2 regions of the Fructilactobacillus sp. YLN 2507 genome follow, and region 2 is predicted to be linked to the other one. Evidence: predicted binding sites of a transcription regulator. Region 2 holds the regulator's gene; the other holds the start of a gene.
What was found. The regulator HrcA, encoded in region 2, represses chaperone genes, less so after heat shock. The targets are predictions, from matches to a motif close to TTAGCACTCNNNNNNNNNGAGTGCTAA.
Positions count from the first base shown of each region.

Region 1: a site for HrcA is predicted at 7,936-7,962, ahead of groES (co-chaperone GroES). Genes of this name have one in related genera too.

Region 1 covers NZ_CM184303.1:930,229-941,856, reverse strand. Annotated here, with positions in the region: gene AC0GLY_RS04900 (TPM domain-containing protein) at 1-298, shown strand, start outside; gene AC0GLY_RS04895 (LemA family protein) at 334-918, shown strand; gene AC0GLY_RS04890 (ABC transporter ATP-binding protein) at 1,075-1,953, shown strand; gene AC0GLY_RS04885 (ABC transporter permease) at 1,954-2,814, shown strand; gene AC0GLY_RS04880 (LytTR family DNA-binding domain-containing protein) at 2,818-3,267, shown strand; gene AC0GLY_RS04875 (DUF3021 family protein) at 3,267-3,674, shown strand; gene AC0GLY_RS04870 (type 1 glutamine amidotransferase family protein) at 3,743-4,333, opposite strand; gene AC0GLY_RS04865 (catalase) at 4,492-5,937, shown strand; gene AC0GLY_RS04860 (oleate hydratase) at 6,024-7,811, shown strand; gene groES (co-chaperone GroES) at 7,988-8,272, shown strand; gene groL (chaperonin GroEL) at 8,306-9,928, shown strand; gene AC0GLY_RS04845 (dihydrolipoyl dehydrogenase family protein) at 10,010-11,356, opposite strand.
Region 2 covers NZ_CM184303.1:594,763-606,390, reverse strand. Annotated here, with positions in the region: gene AC0GLY_RS03210 (hypothetical protein) at 1-243, shown strand, start outside; gene AC0GLY_RS03205 (hypothetical protein) at 258-773, shown strand; gene AC0GLY_RS03200 (hypothetical protein) at 837-1,436, shown strand; gene AC0GLY_RS03195 (hypothetical protein) at 1,487-1,615, shown strand; gene lepA (translation elongation factor 4) at 1,733-3,556, opposite strand; gene dnaJ (molecular chaperone DnaJ) at 3,671-4,798, opposite strand; gene dnaK (molecular chaperone DnaK) at 4,890-6,734, opposite strand; gene grpE (nucleotide exchange factor GrpE) at 6,785-7,330, opposite strand; gene hrcA (heat-inducible transcriptional repressor HrcA) at 7,344-8,363, opposite strand; gene ribF (riboflavin biosynthesis protein RibF) at 8,472-9,416, opposite strand; gene truB (tRNA pseudouridine(55) synthase TruB) at 9,425-10,336, opposite strand; gene rbfA (30S ribosome-binding factor RbfA) at 10,402-10,752, opposite strand; gene infB (translation initiation factor IF-2) at 10,777-11,628, opposite strand, start outside.

The DNA of each region.
Region 1 (11,628 bases), 340 kb from region 2:
TTATCAAGTTAATCATGATGCTAGTTTACGTGCAAAAATGAAAAGAGCTGGCATCTATAATCCAGACCAATACATTAATGATTTATCCAATGAGCAAAAGAAAAGCTTTGTAACACATGGTTTAATCAATACCGCTTTGCTTTTAGGGGCAATTGGGTTATTACATCATTCAAATTGGCATGATAATAACTTTCCTCCGATGGGGGGAGGTTTCGGGGATAGTGATTCAGGCTTTGATGACTTCGGTAGCGGTTTTGGTGGTTCTGGCGATGATGACGGTGGCGGATTTAATTTTTAATTACAACTAACTTAGTATAAATAAAGGAAAAGAATATGACTAAAAATACAAAAATAACTTTAAGCATTGTTGGGGCAATTGCCTTTTTGGTAATTGCAATTGGCGGTTGGTTTATTATGTCCCAAAATAGTTTACGTGTTAGTCAGCAAAATGTTGATCAGCAATGGAGTAATGTTGAAGTTCAATTACAGCGACGAGCTGATTTAACGCCACAATTAGTTGGTGCGGTTAAAGGAAATATGAAGAATGAACAAAAAATATTTGGACAAATTGCGGATGCAAGAAAACAATATGATAGTGCTAGTACGCCGGCTGATAAGGTCAAACAAGCAGATAACTTAAACACAAAAACGCAAGTCTTGATTAATGCAGTTCACGAAAATTATCCTCAATTGGCCAGTTCTTCAAATGTTAATGATTTAATGACGCAGATTGAAGGGTCAGAAAACCGAATTAGTCAAACTCGTCGTGATTATAATGATGCAGTCCAGACTTATAATCGAAAAGTAGTTTCTTTCCCAAGTAGTATTGTAGCTAATAGTGCTGGAATGAAAACTAAACCATTCTTCCAAAGTGCTTCCACTGCTACGCAAGCACCAAAAGTTGATTTAGAAAATTAAAATTTAAAAAATAGTTTCAGAATTGAAGGCTTTTCTTTAATTTTGGAGCTATTTTTTTGACCACTAAAACTCAGATTTATACCACATACCTTAATTTTAATTACAAAATGAGTAAATTAGGTTAAATTGTAAACATTAATTAAGGAGGGAATCGAGATGATTTTTTTAAGTGCAGATTTATTAACCAAAGTTTATAAAAATAAAGTGGCAGTTGATCATATTGATTTAAAAATTAGGAAGGGTGAATTTGTAACAATTCTAGGGCCAAATGGATCTGGTAAATCAACCATTATTGAAATGTTGACTGGATTACTCCGACCGACTTCAGGGTCTATTCAATTAGAAGGATTTACTCCAATTGAAAAAACATATCGAGCTAAAATTGGAATTGTTTTTCAAAATAGTGTGTTAGATGCTGAGTTATCAGTTCAGGATAATTTATTTCTAAGGGCACAGATGTATCCAAATATTAGTAAAGATAATGTACTCGAAATTGTAAATATGATTGGAATTGATAGTTTTTTCAAACAAAGATATGGAACTTTGTCTGGTGGGCAACGAAGAAGGGTTGATATTGCAAGAGCTCTATTACATCGTCCAGAAGTTTTATTTTTAGATGAACCAACTACTGGATTAGATATTCAAACACGAACTAAGATTTGGGAAATTTTAGAAAGTTTAAGAAAAGAGTGGAATACAACTATTATTTTAACTACGCAATATTTAGAAGAAGCTGAAAGTTCTGACAAAATTTATATTATTGATAATGGAAAAATTTTACTTGATGATAAAGTGGAAAATATTAAAAAGAATTATGCTAAAAACAAGCTATTGCTTTATACAAAGAAAAATATTGAACTGAATGGTCATCTTATGCAAAAAGTTAGAGAAAATCAGTATTTGATTAACAACATTTCCAAAAATGATGCGATTCAATTTTTAACAGAAAAACAAAATTTAATCGAAAATTTTGAATATTGTCAAAGCACCATGGATGATATTTTTATGGAATTAACGGGAAAGGAAATTAGATAAATGATTAGTTTAACTAAACGAAATTTAAAACTTTATTTTAATAGTTGGGAAAATGTCTTACTTTCATTAATTGGTTCATTAATTTCTTTTGTATTATATATAGTTTTTTTAAAACAAAGTATTTTAACTAGTTGGCAATCAGTTCCCCATACAACGCTACTATTAGATCCTTGGTTAATTGGGGGAACTTTAACGGTTACAGCGGTTACTACTACATTAAATTGTTTAGGACAAATGATAAATGATCAAGATCATGGTAGAATTCGTGATTTTGCAATTATGCCGCTTTCCTTCTTTCGAATCCAATTATCGTATTTATTTAGTGCTTTTGTAGTTGGAATTTTGATGCAAATAATGGTTTACGGAATTTTACAATTGTATTTTAATTTAACGGATGGATTGAGATTTAGCTTCAACATCTTTTTAAAGATTGTTCCTGTTATGATACTTAGTAGTTTAACTTGGACGATTATAAATGCTTTTATTTTGTCATTTGTTAAAAATTTTAAAAGTGCTGGAACAGTTGATTCTATTGTGGGAACTGCTGCTGGTTTTTTCGCTGGAGTATATATACCAATCGGTTCTGTACCTACATTTGCACAAAACTTAATGAAATTAACACCTGCTCCTTATGATGCATCTTTATATCGTCAAATTTTAATGGGTCATCAAATAAACGCTACTTTTAAAAACACTTCTGCTAATTATTTTGAAAAAATGATGGGAGTAAAAATCGATATCAATGGACTTTTAAATTTCAAAAGTGAATTAATAATTATGATTTCTTTTGCAGTTATTGTATTATTATTCTTAATATTGAAATCTAATAGAATACGAAAGGTATCATTAAAAAGAGGTTAGTTAGTGGAAATTAAATTTATTCAAGATCAAAACTTAATTAATCATGAAATTCAAGTTGATGTTAAAAGTAATGAGTTAAGTAAAGAAGTTATTGATTTATTAGCTACACTTGAAAAACTTAATTCTAGTTCTGATTTATTTCCAATTAAGGTCGAAGATAAAATCAGATTAGTCAATCAAAAAGAGATTGTGGCAGTGGAAGTTAATGATTCAACTTTAACTTTTCATATGCAGTCTGATGAAATAAAAACCAAGGGGAATTTGAAAAATATACTTATGAATTTGAACCATAATTTTATTAAAATATCCAAATTTTCTTTAATCAATATTAAACAACTATCATCGTTGGAGGCCTCTTTTTCTGGAAATATGACTGCTTTTATGAAAAACGGGTTGAAAATTACTGTAAGTCGGAGATATTTAAGTGATTTAAGGGAAAGGATTGGACTTTAATGAAAAAAAATTTAATTCTATCGATAAAAAGTGGTATTAGCGGAACATTAATTGGTTCATTTTGTTATTTAATAGTAAGAATGATTCAATCTAGTCCGTTTACGAATAATCGCTTTAGTATTATTACAATCTTAATAGCATCATTTTTAACAGGAATCATTTCGCAAATAATTGGAAATGAAAAGATATCAGTTAAATTAACTTATATAATTCATTTTTTTATGACATCAGTTATTTTTTTAATAGCTTTTCTTATTAATGGATGGATTACTAACTGGTACTCCTTAATAGTTTTAATTATTGATTTTTTTGTTATTTATGTTTTAGTTTGGATTGGAATCATTATTTGGAATAAAATTAGTGCAATGGAAATTAATAAGCAATTGAATAAAATTAATCGAAAATAATTTGATATTTTATAAAAGGGCCAGTACGGATAACTTAATCCATACTGGCCTTCTTGCTGTAAACATAGTTACATGTAGGGATTACCATATTTTTTACAATATTCATAAAATCCTAATTTATACAATTCTATAAGTTTGTGAACATTTTCTGGACTGTCAAAGTTAATAGATTTTAAAACTAATTCTGTAAAATCTAATGTGGCAGTTCCGTTTGCCGTTATTAAGTTTCGGTCCTTTACTGCTTGAAAATCATAAAAGTCTTTACCGTTAGTATAATTTTTATAGTTAACCCAAAGAAATTGAGTATTTCCAGTATGTTTATAATTTGTTAAAAGCCCATTTTTGGCTAAAAAATCAACTGCACCACAAATTGCACCTACAATGACGTTATTAGATAATGTATTTTTGATAATTTCTATTAATTTTTCATTTTCTAAATTCCATGAATTACCACCAATTAAAATCAATAAATCAAAATTATATTTAATATCTTCAAGAGTTTTGTCTACAATTGTCGTAAAACCACCAATAGATTTAACTTTTTTATTAATCGATGCAGTTTGGACTGACCATTTACTAGTTTGATTTAGTTGGCTAGAAAGATAAGCACCTTCCCAATCAGCGTAATTATCTAAAATAATGAATAATGCCTTTTTCATAATCAATCTCCTTTTTTAATTAGCTGTATTTATCATAACAGTATTTTTTATTTATTATTGATTTAGTTAAGCTATTATATTGACATACAGGACAAATAGTTATGTAATTGAGATGTAAATTGTGCACAATTAAATTTAGCAGGAAAGAGTGAATAATAATGGAAAAAAAATTAACAACTAAAGCAGGGCAACCATGGGCAAATAACGAACACTCCCAAACGGCGGGAGTACGTGGACCCGTTTTGTTACAAGATTATCAACTTATAGAAAAACTGGCACATTTCAACCGTGAAAGAATTCCGGAAAGAGTTGTACATGCCAAAGGAGCAGGAGCAAAAGGGGTCTTTAAACTCACTCATGATATGAGCAAATACACCAAAGCCGATTTATTTAATGGGGTAGGTAAGGAAACCCCAATGGCTATCCGTTTTTCACAAGTAGCTGGTGAAGCAGGTTATCCTGATACAATTCGTGATGTGCGGGGGTATGCACTCAAGTTCTATACTAAAGATGGCAATTATGACATTGTTGGTAATAATACTCCCGTGTTCTTTATTAATGATCCCTTGAAGTTTCCTGATTTCATTCATTCACAAAAACGAGATCCACAGACACATTTGCGTGATAATGAAATGCAATGGGATTTTTGGGCACATTCACCAGAATCGGTTCATCAAGTTACTTACTTAATGGGAGATCGTGGAAATCCTGCTAGTTATCGAAATATGAACGGATATGGTAGTCACACATATAAATGGGTCAACAAAGCTGGTGAAGTAGTTTGGGTTAAATATCATTTTATTAGTCAACAAGGAGTTAAAAATATGACTAATGAAGTAGCAGCTAAGGCCGCATCTGAAGATACTGACTACTTACTTCATGATTTGTATGATGCAATTGCTAAAAAAGATTATCCAACTTGGAAAGTTTGTGTGCAAATTATTCCTTATCAAGCTGGACTTGATTATCATGATGATATTTTTGACGTTACCAAAGTTGTTTCTCACCATGACTATCCACTCCAAGAGGTAGGAGAATTTACTTTGAACGAAAATCCAACTAATTATTTTGATGAAGTGGAAGAAATTGCCTTTTCTCCTGCTAATTTAGTTCCGGGAATCGAAGCTTCCCCAGATAAATTATTACAAGGAAGATTATTTGGTTATAAGGACGCTCAACGCTATCGTTTAGGGGCTAACTTTGAACAATTAGAAGTTAATCGTCCTAAAAACGAAGTTAATACTTATGAACGCGACGGAGCCATGGCTGATCATCAAGGCAATGGTGTCAATTATGAACCAAATAGTAAAGGCGGACCAGTTGAAGACCCTAGTGCAGCTGTGAGTCCCGATCAACTTCACGGAGAAACTGGAACTTTTAAGCCTTATGATCAGAATTTTTATACTCAAGCTGGAGATTTGTACCGCTTGTTCAGTAAAGAAGAACAAGATCGTTTAATTGAAACAATTAAAAAAGGGCTTGGTTCAATCAACAATCATGAAATCCAAGTTTTAGAAACGAAACAATTTTATCAAGCTGATCCAGATTATGGAATTAGAGTTGCTAAGGCAATTGGATTAGATTTGGATGAAATCAAAAACTAGTATTTTTTTAATTGACGTTTCCCCAATGATGTTTTAAAATTACCATGTGAAATTGTAAACAAACTTTTTGAAAGAGGCAATTAGCAATGGTTAAATATGCAACTGGAAACTATTATAATTTAGTACGTCCCAAAAAAACTAACGGAGTTGAAAGTCGTCATGCTTATATTGTTGGTGCAGGGTTAGCTGGGTTAGCATCTGCAGTAATCTTAATTCGAGATGGCTATATGCCCGGTGAAAACATTACAATCTTTGAAGAAAAAGCTCAAGCAAGTGGGGCTTTAGAGGCTTTTCAAGATATTAATGGTGGCTATGTTTCTCCTGGTGGTCGTGAAATGGAAGACCATTATGAATGTTTATGGAATTTATATAGTTCAATTCCTTCATTAAATGAAGCAGGAGAGAGCTGCCTAGATGAATATTATTATCTAGATAAGGAAGATCCCAATAAATCTAATTGTCGGTTAATTCATAATCGTGGAAAACAAGTTGAAAATGACAATGAGTATACGCTGGATTATAAGGCATTAAAAGAAATGATTAATTTAGTTATGACTCCCGAAAACAAATTAAATGGTAAAACAATTGATGATGTTTTTGACGATAGCTTTTTCAATTCTAACTTTTGGACTGATTGGCAAACCATGTTTGCATTTGAAAAATGGCAGTCGGCAGCCGAAATGCGTCGGTATCTAATGCGATTTATTCATCATGTAGATGGGTTGACTGATTTTACTGCTTTGAAATTTAATCGTTATGATGATTATCAATCAATGAGTGAGCCATTAGTAGCTTATTTAAAAGATCATCACGTTAATTTTGCATATCAAACGCAAGTAGAAAACGTGGAAGTTAAACATAATGGCAATCAAATTGCTGCAGAAAAAATTGATCTTGTACAAAATGGTAAAAAACAAGTAATTACTGTAGACTCACGTGATTTAGTCTTTGTTACTAACGGTTCGATTACAGAATCAACGACTTATGGTTCTCATGATGAGGCTCCAATTCCAAATGAATCACTAGGTGGGAGCTGGACGCTATGGGAAAAACTGGCTGCTCAAGATAGTCGCTTTGGTCATCCGGATGTTTTTTGTAAAACTATTCCGGAAAAAGCATGGAAAACCAGTGCTACCTTAACTTTGAAGAATAAAGATATTGCTCCTTACATTGAAAAACTAACTAGGCGTCCCTTATTTAACTACAATAAATGTGAAACTGGTGGCATTATTACCATTACCGATTCAAATTGGGGAATGAGTTTTACGATTCATCGTCAACCGGCTTATAAGGGTCAACTGGATAATGAAGTAATCTTATGGTTATATGGATTGTATTCTGATACGAAGGGGAATTATATTCAAAAGCGGATGCCGGAATGTTCTGGTAAAGAACTTACGGAAGAACTTTTATATCATTTAGGAGTTCCAAAAGATCAAATTGCTGAAATGGCAGATATTAAAAATATTCAAGCTATTCCCGATTATATGCCGTTTATTACTAGTTATTTCCAATTAAGAACTGCAGATGATCGTCCTGATGTGGTTCCAGCAGGGTCAAGTAACTTGGCCTTTATTGGGAATTTCGCTGATTCAGGGACAAGGGATGTAGTTTTCACCACCGAATATTCTGTTCGGACCGCTTTTGAATCAGTGTATGAATTATTAAAAATTGATCACACGGTTCCAGAAGTTTATCCATCTGTTTTTGATATCAGGACTTTGATGAGTGCAATGTATTATTTAAATGATAAAAAGACGCTCGAACAAATGAAACTACCAATAATTGAAAAATTAAGTAGTAGTTTTATTTTAAAGAAGGTTAAGGGTACTTGGATTGAAGAGTTGCTCAAAGAAAGCAAATTGATTCAATAAACATTAATTTAAAAAAAAGCTATGCTACTAAACATGGCTTTTTTGTTTGTTTAATAAATATTTTTAATTTAAGAGTCATTTCTTTTGTCATTTAGTGGTTAATGTATTATATTAGTAAATGAAGTTAGCACTTGTTAATGAAGAGTGCTAATAATAAAATTTTGGAGGTTTTAGATATGTTACAACCAATTGGTGATCGCGTAATTATTGAGGTGCAATCTCAAGCAGAAAAGAATATTGGTGGCATTGTTTTAGCAGAAAATGCAAAACAAAAACCAACAGAGGGTAAAGTTGTTGCAGTTGGATCTGGTCGTATCTTGGATAACGGAGAAAAAGTAGCTCCAGTTGTTGAAACTGGTGATATGGTTATGTTTGATAAGTATGCTGGAACTAAAGTTGAATATGATGAAAAGTCATATTTAGTGATGCATGAAAATGACTTACTTGCAATTATTAAATAAAACAAAATTAATTAAAAATAAGAGGTAATTAAAATGGCTAAAGAGATTAAATTTTCTGATGACGCCCGTAGCGAAATGCTTAAAGGGGTCGATAAATTAGCAGACACAGTTAAAACTACAATGGGTCCTAAGGGACGGAATGTAGTTTTGGAAGAAACAGCTGGTAACCCAACAATTACTAATGATGGGGTAACAATTGCTCGTGCAATTACGTTACCAGACCATTTCCAAAATATGGGTGCTAAATTAGTTTCTGAAGTTGCATCAAAGACTAATGATGTAGCTGGTGATGGTACTACAACTGCTACGGTTTTAACTCAAGCAATTGTTAAAGAAGGAATGAAGAACGTTACAGCAGGTGCTAATCCTGTAGGAGTTCGTCGTGGAATTGAAAAGGCAACTGAAGCTGCCGTTGCTGGACTTCACAAGATGAGTCATAAAGTTGAAAGCAAAGAAGATATTGCTCAAATTGCTTCAATTTCATCTGCTAGTGACAAAGTTGGTAAGTTAATTGCTGACGCAATGGAAAAAGTTGGTAACGATGGAGTTATCACAATTGAAGATTCAAAGGGTGTTGAAACCAGTTTAGATGTTGTTGAAGGAATGCAATTTGATCGTGGTTACATGTCACAATATATGGTAACTGATCAAGATAAGATGGAAGCAGATCTTGATAATCCATATATCTTAGTAACTGATAAAAAAATTAACAATATGCAAGACATCATGCCACTTCTTCAAGAAGTTGTACAACAAGGTCGTTCATTGTTAATGATTGCTGATGATATTGGTGGTGAAGTCCTTCCTACCCTTGTTTTAAACAAGATGAGAGGAACTTTCAATGTTGTTGCCGTTAAAGCACCTGGTTTTGGTGATCGTCGGAAAGCTCAATTACAGGACATTGCTGTCTTGACTGGTGCTACTGTAATTACTGATGACTTGGGTCTTGAATTGAAAGACACAACCCTTGAACAATTAGGTCAAGCTAATAAAATTAACGTTACAAAAGATACAACTACTATTGTAGAAGGTAAAGGCGATAAAGAAGCAATTGCTAAACGAGTTAATGAAATTAAAGCTCAAATTGCAGCTACAACTTCTGATTTTGATAAGGAAAAACTTCAAGAACGTCTTGCTAAATTAGCTGGTGGAGTAGCTGTCATCAAAGTTGGTGCTGCTACTGAAACTGAATTAAAAGAACGTAAGTACCGGATTGAAGATGCATTAAATGCTACTCGTGCTGCTGTTGAAGAAGGATTTGTTCCCGGTGGTGGGACAGCATTCATCAATATTATTGATGCGGTTAATGCTATTGAAGCTACTGGTGATGAAAAGACTGGAGTTGACATTGTTAGTCGTGCTCTTGAAGCTCCTGTAATGCAAATTGCTGCTAATGCTGGAGTTGATGGTGCCGTCGTGGTTGATCACTTGAAACAAGAAAAACCAGGAATTGGTTACAATGCTGCTGATGACAAATATGAAGATATGATTGCTGCTGGAGTTGTTGATCCAACTAAAGTTAGTCGTTCAGCTCTTCAAAATGCTGCCTCAGTATCATCATTGTTATTGACTACTGAAGCAGTAGTTGCTGACAAGCCCGACGAAGGTGCTGCTGCAGCACCTGCAATGCCACAAGGTATGCCAGGTATGATGTAAAATAACAAAGTTAAATAAATAAAAACGTATAATTAAAAAGCAACTAGTTTCTGACTAATCAGAAGCTAGTTGCTTTTTATGTTATAGATGGTGCTTTGTTTCGGATTCAATTGTTGGGAAAAGGGTAATAAAGTCATTCATTTTTTCGGGAGAAATTTGATATTCAATAAATGGAAGTGCACTAGCGATTGAGTTATCAGCTTCAGAACTGATTTCAGTCATTCCAACTAAGTATCCTTTTTTATCAAAAACTGTAATTGTTTTACCATTATTTTCGCGCATCGCAAATCTGAACCAGTCGTTTGCTAAATCAGTTTCTTTAATATCATATTCAGTAGGGTTGGCTTTAGCTTCATCAACCGTTACCCCCACTTGAGCAATTCGAGGAGAAGCGAAGACTGCACTTGGAACGGCTGGATAGTCAATTGGATCAGTAGTTATACCAGAGAAGAGTTTTGTGAGATAAGTTGATTCAAAGATTGCAGTTGGGGTTAACTTGCCAACGGTTTTATCAATGACATCTCCACTTGCGTAAATGCTAGCAACCGAAGTTTGAAGATGATCATTAACTTCGATGCCTTTTTGATTATAGTTAACGCCTACTTCATCTAAACCAATATTTTCAATGTTGGGCTTTCGGCCAGTTGCGTCTAAAATCCAGTTAGTTAAGAGATTGCCTTGGTTAGTTTTAACTACAAGGTTATTGTCTTCTGTTTCTTCAATCGATTGTGGAGTAACGTTTCTGATAATTTTAACATTTTGTTGTTTTTCAAGATTGGTAAGCAATTCTTCTACAAATGGTTGATAGAAATGACGTAACGCTTTATCGTGATGAAGTAACAAAGTAACGCTAGTTCCAGAATAAGCGGCAATGGTAGCAAATTCGATAGCAATATAACCTCCACCAATCACGGTCATTTTTTGAGGTTGTTCTTCAAGATTTAAAAATTCGGTTCCATTATGTGCTAATTCAATTCCAGGAATTTCAAGTTGATTATAATGAGCTCCAGTTGCAATCACGATTTTTTGGGCAGTATATTGAATCCCATCAACTTCGATTGTATGATCGTTAACTAATTTACCATAACCATGAATTACATCAATTCCCACACTGGCCATTGATTCTTCAATCGCACCGGGAAGGGATCCAATGACTTCTTTTTCATGTTTTACGTTTTGCTCCCAATTAATTGTAGTTGAACCCTCAAGGCCTTGACCTTGCATAGCATCAACTGCTTGTTTAATTTTTACAGGCATATCAAGTGATATTTTTGCATTACAACCACGATTAGGACAAGTTCCACCAACTTTTCCTGCCTCAATTACTCCAAGTTTTTTACCCTTCATGGCAAGGGGAATAGCACCGTTAAAAGCACCATGTCCGCTACCGAGATATAAAACGTCAAACTGATAATTATTTTTTGTCATGTTGATACTCCTTTATAAAGTATTTTTACAAATTAAATTGTATGCAATCATTATTGATGGATAGGATTAAAATGTCAATTATTATGCCTATTGATTACACCTAAACAGTAATTGGTATTTTATTAATAAGCAAGAAATTCGTTTATTATATTCGATGATTAATTATTATTAGTTTTATAAAACTACGCATGGAAATAAAAACGCTAATTTTTTGGAAAAAGCTTAAAATTGTCTGAGTTTTCTTTTTTTAATAAAAAGCCGTTAATTTAACT
Region 2 (11,628 bases):
AATCAATCATCAAATGACGATTATCAACCGCAATCAACAACTAATAATCAATCTGACAGTTCAAATAATCCATTGAGTAACACAGTTAATAAAGTAAAAAATCAAGTTAATTCGGTTACTGACAAGACCGATGATACCCCTAAGCAAAATAATAATCCTAGTCCATCAACCACGAATAATATTGATAACAATGATTCGCCGACTAACACAGATAATACGCAATCTACCCCTACTAATAATTAAACAAGGAGCTCATTATGAAAAAATCAGCAATTCTATTTTCAACCGTCTTAATCAGTTTAAGCTTAGTTGCTTGTGGTTCAAAAAAGGAAAACACCCATAAGGATTCTAAACCCAAAACAGAAAAAGTAAAGAAAGCTTCTAAAGAGCATACTCCCAGTTCAAAAAAGTTACCTAAACACAAAGATGTAAATGATTTTGCAGCAAAAGAAGGTAAAACACCAGCTGTCTATCTTCATGAAAACGAAAATTTAAGTATAAAGAAATCTTTAAAGGCCTTGCCTAATAAAGATAAAACACCTCAAGAAAAACAAACCCAACAAATTCTTGATAATCCAAGTAAATACAAAAATCAGCCTGCCCCTGCTCCAGTAAAAACGGATGAATCAAACACTAACAATAATTCATCAAATACAACTACTTCATCTACTAATTCCACCTCTAATAATCAAGTAGATCCAGATAATAATGCTAACGTAGATGCTTTAAATATCTATAAACATCCTGAAATTTACTCTAACCGTGGATTTTAGTAATTATTTACTTAGTGTTACATTTTTAGTTTAATTGAGGTATCAAACAAAAAGGAGATTACTATGAAAAAGACATTTTTAACTATTACAGCTGTAAGTATTATTTCAGTAACTGGAATTTCTTCATTGAATCTTACTCAACCTGCAACCTATGCGCAAAGTAAAACATCATTTTCTAAAGAAGTTCAAGGAAAATGGACTAATCAAAGTGGCGACGAGTTTACCATCAAAAATTCAAATGCTAAACTAAAAATTGCAAATGGTAAACATAAAGGTGAATACAAGTTTAAAGTAACCAAACAAAACAAAAATGGTTACAAATTAAAGGCTCAAGGTAAAAAAATCGCTAAAACAACTAAATACACTTTAACCAATTGTAAAAATGGTGTAATCAAATTTAGTTATGGAAAACAAAAAATCAAGTTTACTAATCAGTCATTAATAGTTAGTGAACAATCATCTACAACAACCTCAAATACTAATACTGCACCAAGTACTACGACGTCTACGCCAGCTCCATCTTCAGCTGTACAACCACAGACAACTCCAACACAGATAACCACTGATACGAGTTCACAAAATAATCAAAATCAACCAACAACTAATAATGATTCTTACAACGTATATACCAATCCAGAAATGTATTCGACACGTGGATTTTAAAATTAAATAATAAAAGCAACCGAATTTAAAAATAATTTGGAGAAACAATCATGAAAACAAAAAAATATTACGGAAATACTAGCCTTTTAGTAAGTTCATTAATTCTGGGAGCCATTTCGATTATTGGAATTTCAGTTTGGTCCTTTACTTATGGAAATCCTAAATTTGATAAGAAGTAAATAAAAAATTACATGTCAGAGACATCTTTGAACTATTAACAAAGAAAATCAACCTGACATGTAATTTTTTTATTGTACAATTAATAAGTCTTAAGTTTTAGAATCTACCATAAGTAGTTATTTACCAGGCTTTTGTTCCTCATCATTTTGTAAAACTGCCATAAAGGCGGCCTGAGGTACTTCAACTTTACCGACTGACTTCATGCGCTTTTTCCCTCTTTTTTGTTTATCCAAAAGCTTAGCACGACGATCAGGGTCACCTGTATGAATTTTAGAAGTAACATCTTTTCGATAAGCTTTAATGTTAGTTCTCGCAATAATCTTAGCACCAATTGCAGCTTGAATTGGAATTTCAAAATTTTGCCGTGGGATAATTCCCTTTAGCTTACCAACAATATCGCGACTACGTTCATCAGCAAATTGTTTATGGGCAATAAAACTTAAAGCATCAACTTTATCACCATTCAATAAAATATCAACTTTAACTAAATCACTTTGACGATATCCATCAACATCGTAGTCAAGGGAAGCATATCCGTGTGTACTTGATTTCAACCGATCAAAGAAATTAAAGATAATTTCTGATAATGGCATCTCATAAATCACGTTTACTCGAGTATCATCAAGATATTCCATCGTAACAAATTCTCCTCGTCGTGATTGACAAAGCTTCATGACTGCACCAACATAATCATTTGGAACCATTAGTGAAGCTTTCACGTATGGTTCTTTAATGTCTTTAATTGCAGAGGCATCGGGCATTTCTGAAGGATTTTCCACTTCAATCACATTACCATCATTCATATCAACTTGATAAGTAACCGATGGAGCTGTCGTAATTAAATCAAGATTAAATTCACGTTCAAGACGTTCTTGTACAACATCCATATGCAACAAGCCTAAGAAACCACAACGAAAGCCAAACCCTAATGCCTGAGAAACTTCAGGTTCAAATTCCAAAGCGGCATCATTTAATTTCAACTTTTCTAAAGCTTCCCGCAAGTCTTCAAACTTAGCATTGTCAGTTGGATAAAGACCAGCATAAACCATTGGCATCATTTCTCGATAACCAGGCAAAGCTTCCGCAGTAGGATTATTGGCCTTTGTAACCGTATCACCAACTCGTGTTTCATTAATATCTTTAATACTAGCAGTAATGTAACCAACATCTCCAGCCATAAGATAGTCTCGTGGAATTGGATGTGGAGAGTTTACTCCAACTTCAGTAACTTCATACTCACTACCGCTATTCATTAGTCGAATTCGATCTCCTGCTTTAACAACTCCCTCATAAACCCGAACACTTAAAACGACACCTCGGTAATCATCATAAATTGAATCAAAGATCATAGCTTTCAAAGGTCCATCAATTTTACCCTGAGGTGCTGGAATAAACTTTACAATTTCTTCTAATAATTTGTCGACATTTAGCCCGCTTTTAGCACTAACTTCAACGGCATTACTAGTATCAATTCCAATCACATCTTCAATTTCTTTTTTTACTCGTTCTGGTTCAGCTGAAGGTAAATCAACTTTATTAATCACAGGTAAAATTTCCAAATCATTTTCTAGCGCTAAATACACATTAGCAAGCGTTTGGGCTTGTACCCCCTGAGTAGCATCAACAACTAATAATGCGCCTTCACAAGCTGCCAAGCTGCGTGATACTTCATAAGAAAAATCAACATGTCCCGGAGTATCAATTAAATGAAAAACATAGTCAATTCCATCTTTTGCATGATATGTTAATTCAACCGCATTTAGTTTAATTGTAATTCCACGTTCACGTTCCAAATCCATGTTATCTAACAATTGATCTTTCATTTCTCGTTTAGAAACTGTATCTGTCATTTCTAAAATTCGATCGGCTAAAGTAGATTTACCATGATCAATATGAGCAACAATCGCAAAGTTTCTAATTTTCTTTTGTTTCTCTTCCATTTTTTGATAATCCACGTTTTTTCCTACTTTCTAAATTCGTTCATTCTCAATTATAACAATGGATTTACGATTAAACAAATAAGGAAGAGACTAGATAGCCTCTCCCTTGTCTATTTATTTCAATTTTTCTTTCAATTTCTCAAAAAAACCCTTGTTTTCTTGTGATTTATCCCCACTAGCTTCAGCAAAAGCGCGCAATGCTAATTTTTGATCAGCGTTTAACTTTTTAGGTGTATCAATAATTACTTTAACTAATTCATCACCCTTACTTTCACTGTGTATGCGAGGAGCACCTTTACCACGTAATTTAAAGACAGTTCCAGTTTGCGTACCAGCAGGAATCTTTAATTTACCATTTCCGTAAACGGTCTTAACATCGATTTCATTTCCAAGAGCAGCATCGGTAAATGGAATGGTCTTATTGTAGTAAATGGTTGAACCATCCCGTTTAAATTCTTTGCTTGGTGAGACACTAAAGATAATGTAAAGATCACCGTAAGGTCCGCCATTTTCACCAGCATTCCCTTGACCTTGAAGACGCATCTGTTGACCTTCTTCAACTCCAGCGGGAACATTAACTTCAACTTGATGTTCTTCTTCAATTTTTCCGGTTCCACCACATTTAGGACATTTTTCTTTAATAAGTTTACCAGTCCCATGACACTTAGGACAAGCAGTTTGTGTTTGCATTTGTCCCATTGGTGTATTAACCGTTCTCATTACTACTCCTGAACCATGACAGTCTGGACAAGTTTCTGGAGTTGTCCCTGGCTTAGCTCCAGTTCCATGACAATCTGGACATTGAGCTTGACGGTGATAAGTAACAGTCTTTTTAGCCCCAAAAATTGCTTCATCAAAAGTTAAATTTAATCGATACTGTAAATCTTCACCTTGTCTTGGAGCAGTAGGATCTTGGCGTTGACGACGACCCCCACCAAAAAGATCACTAAAGATATCGGAGAAGTCACTATAATTTGCTCCACCTCCGAAACCTCCTCCTTGTCCGCCGCCAAATCCTTGTGGACCATCAGCAGACCCATACTGGTCATAATTGGCGCGTTTTTGTTTATCACTTAAAACTTCATAAGCCTCAGTAATTTCTTTAAACTTCTTTTCAGCTCCAGGTTCTTTATTAAGATCTGGATGGTATTTCTTTGATAGATGTCGATATGCGTGACTAATGTCTTTATCGGTGGCATCTTTAGAAATTCCTAAAACATCATAATAATTTTTATCAGCCATGATAACCTCCACTTTACTTTAATAGAAAAAAAGCCAAAGCCAACCGAAGTGGCTTTGGCTTTTTTAAAAATTTTATTACTTGTTAATTAGCTTATTTTTTATCGTCATCATTAACTTCGTGGAAGTCACCATCAACAGTGCTGTCATCTTTTTTAGATGCATCAGCGTCAGAAGCACCTGCTTCTCCACCTTGAGCCTGTTGTTGTTGATACAATTTAACTGCAACAGCTTGAACTTTTTCGTTTAAAGCATCTTTCTTGGCTTTCATATCATCAAGGTTACCATCAGCTTTAGCTTTCTTTAGTTCTTCTTCAGCATCTTTAACCCCTTTGATTTCGTCTTCAGAAACTTTTCCTTCAACGTCTTTCAAAGTCTTATCAGTTTGGAAAATTAATTGATCAACTTCATTGTTTAAGTCAACTTCTTCTTTTTTCTTCTTATCTGATTCTTCGTTAGCTTTGGCTTCATTCATCATCTTTTCAATTTCTTCATCAGAAAGACCATTTGAATCCTTGATAGTAATCTTTTGTTCCTTACCAGTTCCTTTATCTTTAGCAGATACATTTACAATTCCATTTTTATCAATATCAAAAGTAACTTCGATTTGTGGAATTCCACGAGGAGCAGCAGGAATATCGGTCAATTGAAAACGACCTAATGATTTATTATCTGCAGCCATTGGACGTTCACCTTGTAAGACATGAATGTCTACGGCAGTTTGATTATCTGCAGCAGTTGAGAAAGTTTGTGATTTTGAAGTTGGGATAGTGGTATTCTTTTCAATTAATTTAGTCATAACGCCACCCATAGTTTCAATACCTAGTGACAATGGTGTAACGTCAAGTAAAACAACATCTTTAACATCACCAGTAAGTACACCACCTTGAACTGCTGCACCTAAAGCAACTGCTTCGTCAGGATTAATTGAGTGGTTAGGTTCTTTGCCAGACCATTCTTTAACAGCTTCTTGAACAGCAGGAATTCTAGTTGATCCACCATTTAAGATAACTTCATCAATATCACTAGTACTTAATCCAGCATCCTTCAATGCATTTTCAAATGGAACTTTAGTTTTTTCAACTAAGTCATGCGTTAATTCGTTGAACTTAGCACGAGTAAGGGTCATTTGTAAGTGAAGTGGGCCATTATCATTTGAAGCAATAAATGGAAGACTGATTTCAGTTTGGTTAACACCAGAAAGTTCTTTCTTAGCCTTTTCAGCTGCATCTTTCAAACGTTGTAATGCCATCTTATCTTGTGATAAATCAACACCATTTTCCTTTTTGAATTCAGCAACCAAGTAGTCAATAATTCTTTGGTCAAAGTCATCTCCACCAAGATGAGTATCACCATTAGTTGAAAGCACTTGGAAAACACCGTCACCTAATTCAAGTACAGATACATCAAAAGTACCCCCACCTAAATCATAGACAAGAATTTTTTCATCTTTATCTTGTTTATCCAAACCATATGCCAAGGCAGCGGCAGTAGGTTCGTTAATAATCCGTTTAACATCTAATCCAGCAATCTTACCAGCGTCTTTAGTAGCTTGACGTTGTGCATCATTGAAGTAAGCAGGAACAGTAATAACTGCTTCACTAACTTTGTCACCAAGGTAATCTTCAGCATAACCTTTGATATATTGAAGAATCATTGCAGAAATTTGTTGTGGTGTGTACTTTTTACCATCAATATCTACAGTATAACCTTCTTCGCCCATATGACTCTTGATTGAACGAACTGTATTAGGATTAGTAATTTCTTGACGTTTTGCAACTTCTCCAACTTGAATTTCACCATTTTTAAATGCAACTACTGAAGGAGTAGTTCTTGAACCATCAGGGTTAGTGATGATTTTTGGTTTCCCACCTTCCATTACAGCAACTGCAGAGTTTGTAGTACCTAAATCAATACCAATAATTTTATTACTTGCCATTTTAAATACCTTCTTTATAATTTTTTGTTTTTTTTATTTGGTGTTTTCGCCTATTGAGCTACAACTACCATTGCTGGTCGGAGCACCCGATCAGCAAGTTTATAACCACTTTGTAAAACTTGAACAACCGTGTCTGCAGGATGGTCATCATCCGCTGGAATTGTTTGAACAGCCTGATGAAGTTCAGGGTCAAAAGTGACACCATCAGCATCAATTTCTTCGATATCATTATCATTTAATGCTTTTTCAAGATGTTTGTAAACCATTTCGATTCCACTTTTAAGCTGTTGACCACTTTCATTATCAACATCAACTTGTAAGGCACGCTTCAAATCATCCATTACTGGAACAACTTCCTTAGCTAATTCTTGAGCACCATATTTGGCTAAGGAAACTTGTTCTTTTTGATTACGTTTTTGCATGTTTTGAATTTCAGCCTGGGCACGCAAATAATCATTTTGTGAATCATCTAATTGTTGCTGTAATTCAGCAATTTTAGCTGTTAATGCATCAGCTTTAACATCAGATTCGCTACTTTCAGTAGCTTCATCTTTTTTAGCTACCTTTTGTTCATCTTCAACTTTTTTCTTTGACATGTTCACCCCTCCTTTATTGATCATAACTACGATAATAACCAGAAATTCGATTTTTTAATTCATGACGGAAAACATCAACGATTCCTAACATATTCGGATATGACATCCTAGTTGGTCCAATTAATGCAATTCTTCCAATTCCATGATTACCCAAATTATAAGTTCCAGTAATTATGCTATAATCCTTCAACCGATCATTATCAATTTCAGATCCAATTTTCACTGAAATTGGTTGTTCGTTTTTTTCCAACAAGGTCCCAACTTCTTCCATGCTATTAAACATAGAATAAAGAGGCTTAATTTTAGAAAAATCCTGTTTATGATTTTGTTCAAACATATTCATTTGACCACTTACAAAATAATGGTCATCATCAATTTTATTCAAAATTGAACGAATTGCCTGAACAACCTGAGCAGTGCCAGGTAAAAAATCATGTAAGTCAGTTAATAGTTTCGAATGAAACATTTGTTTAACTTCCCATACTGTTTTTCCAACCAACTTGCTATTTAACATGTTAGTTGCCTCAGTTAATTGTGCGTCAGTATAACGAATGTTAACTAAAAAGGATTGACTTTCGACTTGCTCATTTTTCATTACAACTATCGCCATAATCCGATTTAACCCAATATTAACCAACTGAAAATGTTTAATTATATTTTCAGTTGGTAATTCTGGACTAAACGTCAAAGCTGTATAATCAGTCAAGTGAGATAGAAGCTCAGCAGATTGACGCACAATGTCATCAACTTGCTGAAAGGAACCACCTAACATTTCACTAATATAATGCAAATGTTTTTCATCCAGCTTAACCGGTTTAGCAAGGTTATCAATATAGTAGCGATATCCCAGGTTGGAAGGTACTCTTCCAGAAGACGTATGCAATTTTTCGATGAACTTTTGATGGCTTAGCACCGCCATTTCATTTCGAATTGTTGCTGAACTAACGTGAATTGGCAATTGTTCTGCTAAAGCTTTTGAACCGATAGGCACACCAGTTTTAGAGTAATCATCAATTATATACTTTAGAATCATTGACTGTCGTCCTGTAAGCATCATTATCACTTCCTTTTTTAGCACTCATGACACTCAAGTGCTAAGGCACATTTATAGAGTACCAAGGAATCAGGTAAAGGTCAAGAATTAAGCTTGTTCTTTAGTAAAATATAATCTCGTTTGAAGTTCATCACGCTTTAACTGCTCAATTAAAGCTTGTTCTCCCGTATATTTAACTTCATCTCGCATTTTAAATCTCCAACGAACCTTAACTTCATTTCCGTAAATATTTTCATTGAAATCCAGAATATTAATTTCAATAGTAATCGGATTATGATTACCAAAAGTAACATTTCTTCCAATTGAAGCCATTGCTGGCAACCAATTTCCGTTAACTAAGATGCTAACAATATAAATTCCTTCAGAAGGAAGCTGCTGCAATTCGCTACCAACTACATTAGCGGTAGGAAAACCTAAAGTTCTTCCCCTAGCCAAACCATGCACTACCGTACCACTAGTCTCAAATTGATACCCTAATAATTCATTGACAGTTTTTAAATGTCCCTGTTCTAAATTACGTCGAATTCTCGTTGAACTAATTTTTTTATCATGTATTCGATCAGCTGGAACCGTCACAACTTCAAATCTTCCCTTGGCATAGATTGGCAAATCACCCATCGTAGCTTTTTTTGCTCCATAAGTGTGATCAAATCCAGCAACTACTGTATCCACTTTCATTTGCACTAAAAAATTATCTACAAATGCCTGTGGGCTCTGTGCCTGAAATGCATAGTTATAATTTATTTGATATACAATTTCAACACCCAAATTCTTAAACAAGTGTAATTTTCGTTCCTTGAGGGAAAGATAGCGAGCTTCATTACCCTCTAATTTTTTATAAACTAAAGCGGGATGATGATCATATGTGAGTACTGCTAAAGGAATTCTCTTAGTAGTGGCTATCTTTTTGGCCTGTTTAATTACAGCTTGATGACCTAAATGAACTCCATCAAAAAAGCCCATTGCCAAAATAACTGGTTGTTTAAATTCAATTTTTTTATTAATTGGATAAGACAAATTGATGATTTCCATAATTACCCCTAATCAAGATTAAACATTTTGAATGGTTTGTATTGCTGTTTTGCTTCATTACGAACGTATAATGCTCTATCAATTCCATGGTAGCAAAGTAAAATGTGTTCGTCGCTAGAATTAACTTCACCAAAATGAAGAAAGTTTCCATTTTTAACTCTTACCCATTGCTGTTCCGTTAAATCAATTTTAACGTAGTTTTCTAAAGCTTTTCCAATTGGATAAATTAGTGTATCTAAAGACTCCGTTTGAGCTGCTTGTTCTAATTGTTCAAAAGTCACCGTTTCATCCACAGTGAATCCACCACTTTTAACTCTGGTTAATTGAGACATCACCGCTGGAATACCAAATTGTTTTCCAAAATCAACGGCTAAAGTTCTCACATAAGTTCCTTTACCGCAGCCAACTTCAAAAAAGATCGTCTGCGTATGTGACTCTTTATCAATAATTGATTGTCCTAATTGTTTAAAATACTCAATGTTCGCAATTCGTTTAGGACGCTCCACCGTTTCTCCCTGACGAGCATATTCATACAATCTCCGTCCATTTACCTTAACAGCTGAAAACATTGGGGGAATTTGAGTAATTTCACCGACAAAGTTATTTAATCCAGCTTGAATCTGTTCACCAGTTAAGGGCTGAAACTCATGGTTTTCAGCTACAATTTCCCCATCTAAATCTTCTGTAGTTGTTGAAAATCCCAAAGTAATTGCACCTTGATAAACTTTTCCCGAAGCCATTAAAAAATCAACAACTTTAGTTGCATTACCTAAACAAATTGGCAAAACTCCGTCAACATTGGGATCTAAAGTTCCACTATGTCCAATTCTTTTTTGCTGGGTAATGTGTCGCATTTTACTGACACAATCAAAGCTAGTCATGCCTAATGGTTTATATAAAGGAATTATTCCGGTAATCATGTATTCACCTCATTAATATACATACGCAAAAATGACTGAGAACAATCAGTCCTCAGCCACTTTTATTATTGTTCGTGCTTTAATTTATTAATCAATTCATCAATTTTACTTCCATATTGAATTGATTGATCTTTTTCAAAATGAATTTCAGGAGTAACGTAAATACTTAGACGATGTCCAAGCTCACCACGAATTAAACCAGTAGCTTTGTCAAGACCCTTTTGAACTTGTTCTTGTGATTTTTCATCATCTTTCAAAGTACTATAAAAAATAGTAGCTTGTTGTAAATCACCAGTAGCTTTAACTCCAGTAATTGTTATCCCTTGGACTCGAGGATCACGAACTCGTTTAAGTAGAATGTCATCTACTTCTCGTTGAATTTCTTGTTGTAATCTTCCAACTCGATATTGAGCCATTACAATCGTCTCCTTCCTAATTTATTACTTTGGAGCAACTTCTTTCATTTGATAAGCTTCGATTACGTCGCCTTCTTTGATGTCGTTGTAGTTTTCAATAGTAATTCCACATTCATGACCTTGTTTAACTTCTTTAACATCATCTTTGAAACGTTTCAAACTACCAACTTCACCATCGTATTTAACCACATTATCTCGAATCAAACGAACTTTACTATCGCTCTTAATGTAACCATCATTTACCATTCCTCCAGCAATCGTACCAACTGCTGAGGCTTTATAGATTTGACGAACTTCAACACTACCAGTAACTTCTTCAACAAAAGTTGGATCAAGTTTACCTTTCATAGCAGCAGTTACATCATCAATGGCATTATAAATAACTTGATATAGACGAATATCAACCTTATCAGTTTCTGCTTGAATTTTTGCTTGCGGTGTAGGACGAACATTAAATCCAATGATAATGGCATTACTTGCTTTAGCAAGTGCAATATCACTTTCATTAACTGCTCCAACTGATGAGTGAATAACGTTAACATTAACGCCTTCCACATCAATTTTATTCAAACTACCAGCAAGTGCTTCAACGGATCCTTGAACATCCGCTTTAATAATAACGTTAACATGCTTCATATCTTCTTGTTTCATTGAATCAAACAAGTTATCAAGCGTAACACGGTTATTTTGCTTCCGTTCTTCAATTTGCGCTTCTTTAGCACGTTCTTCTCCAGCAGCCCGAGCAGTTTTTTCATCATTAAATACAACGAAACGATCTCCAGCTTCTGGAACATCATTTAAACCAGTAATTTCAACTGGTGTTGAAGGAGTAGCAGATTCAATTTCTTGTCCAAGTTCATTTGTCATGGTTCGAAC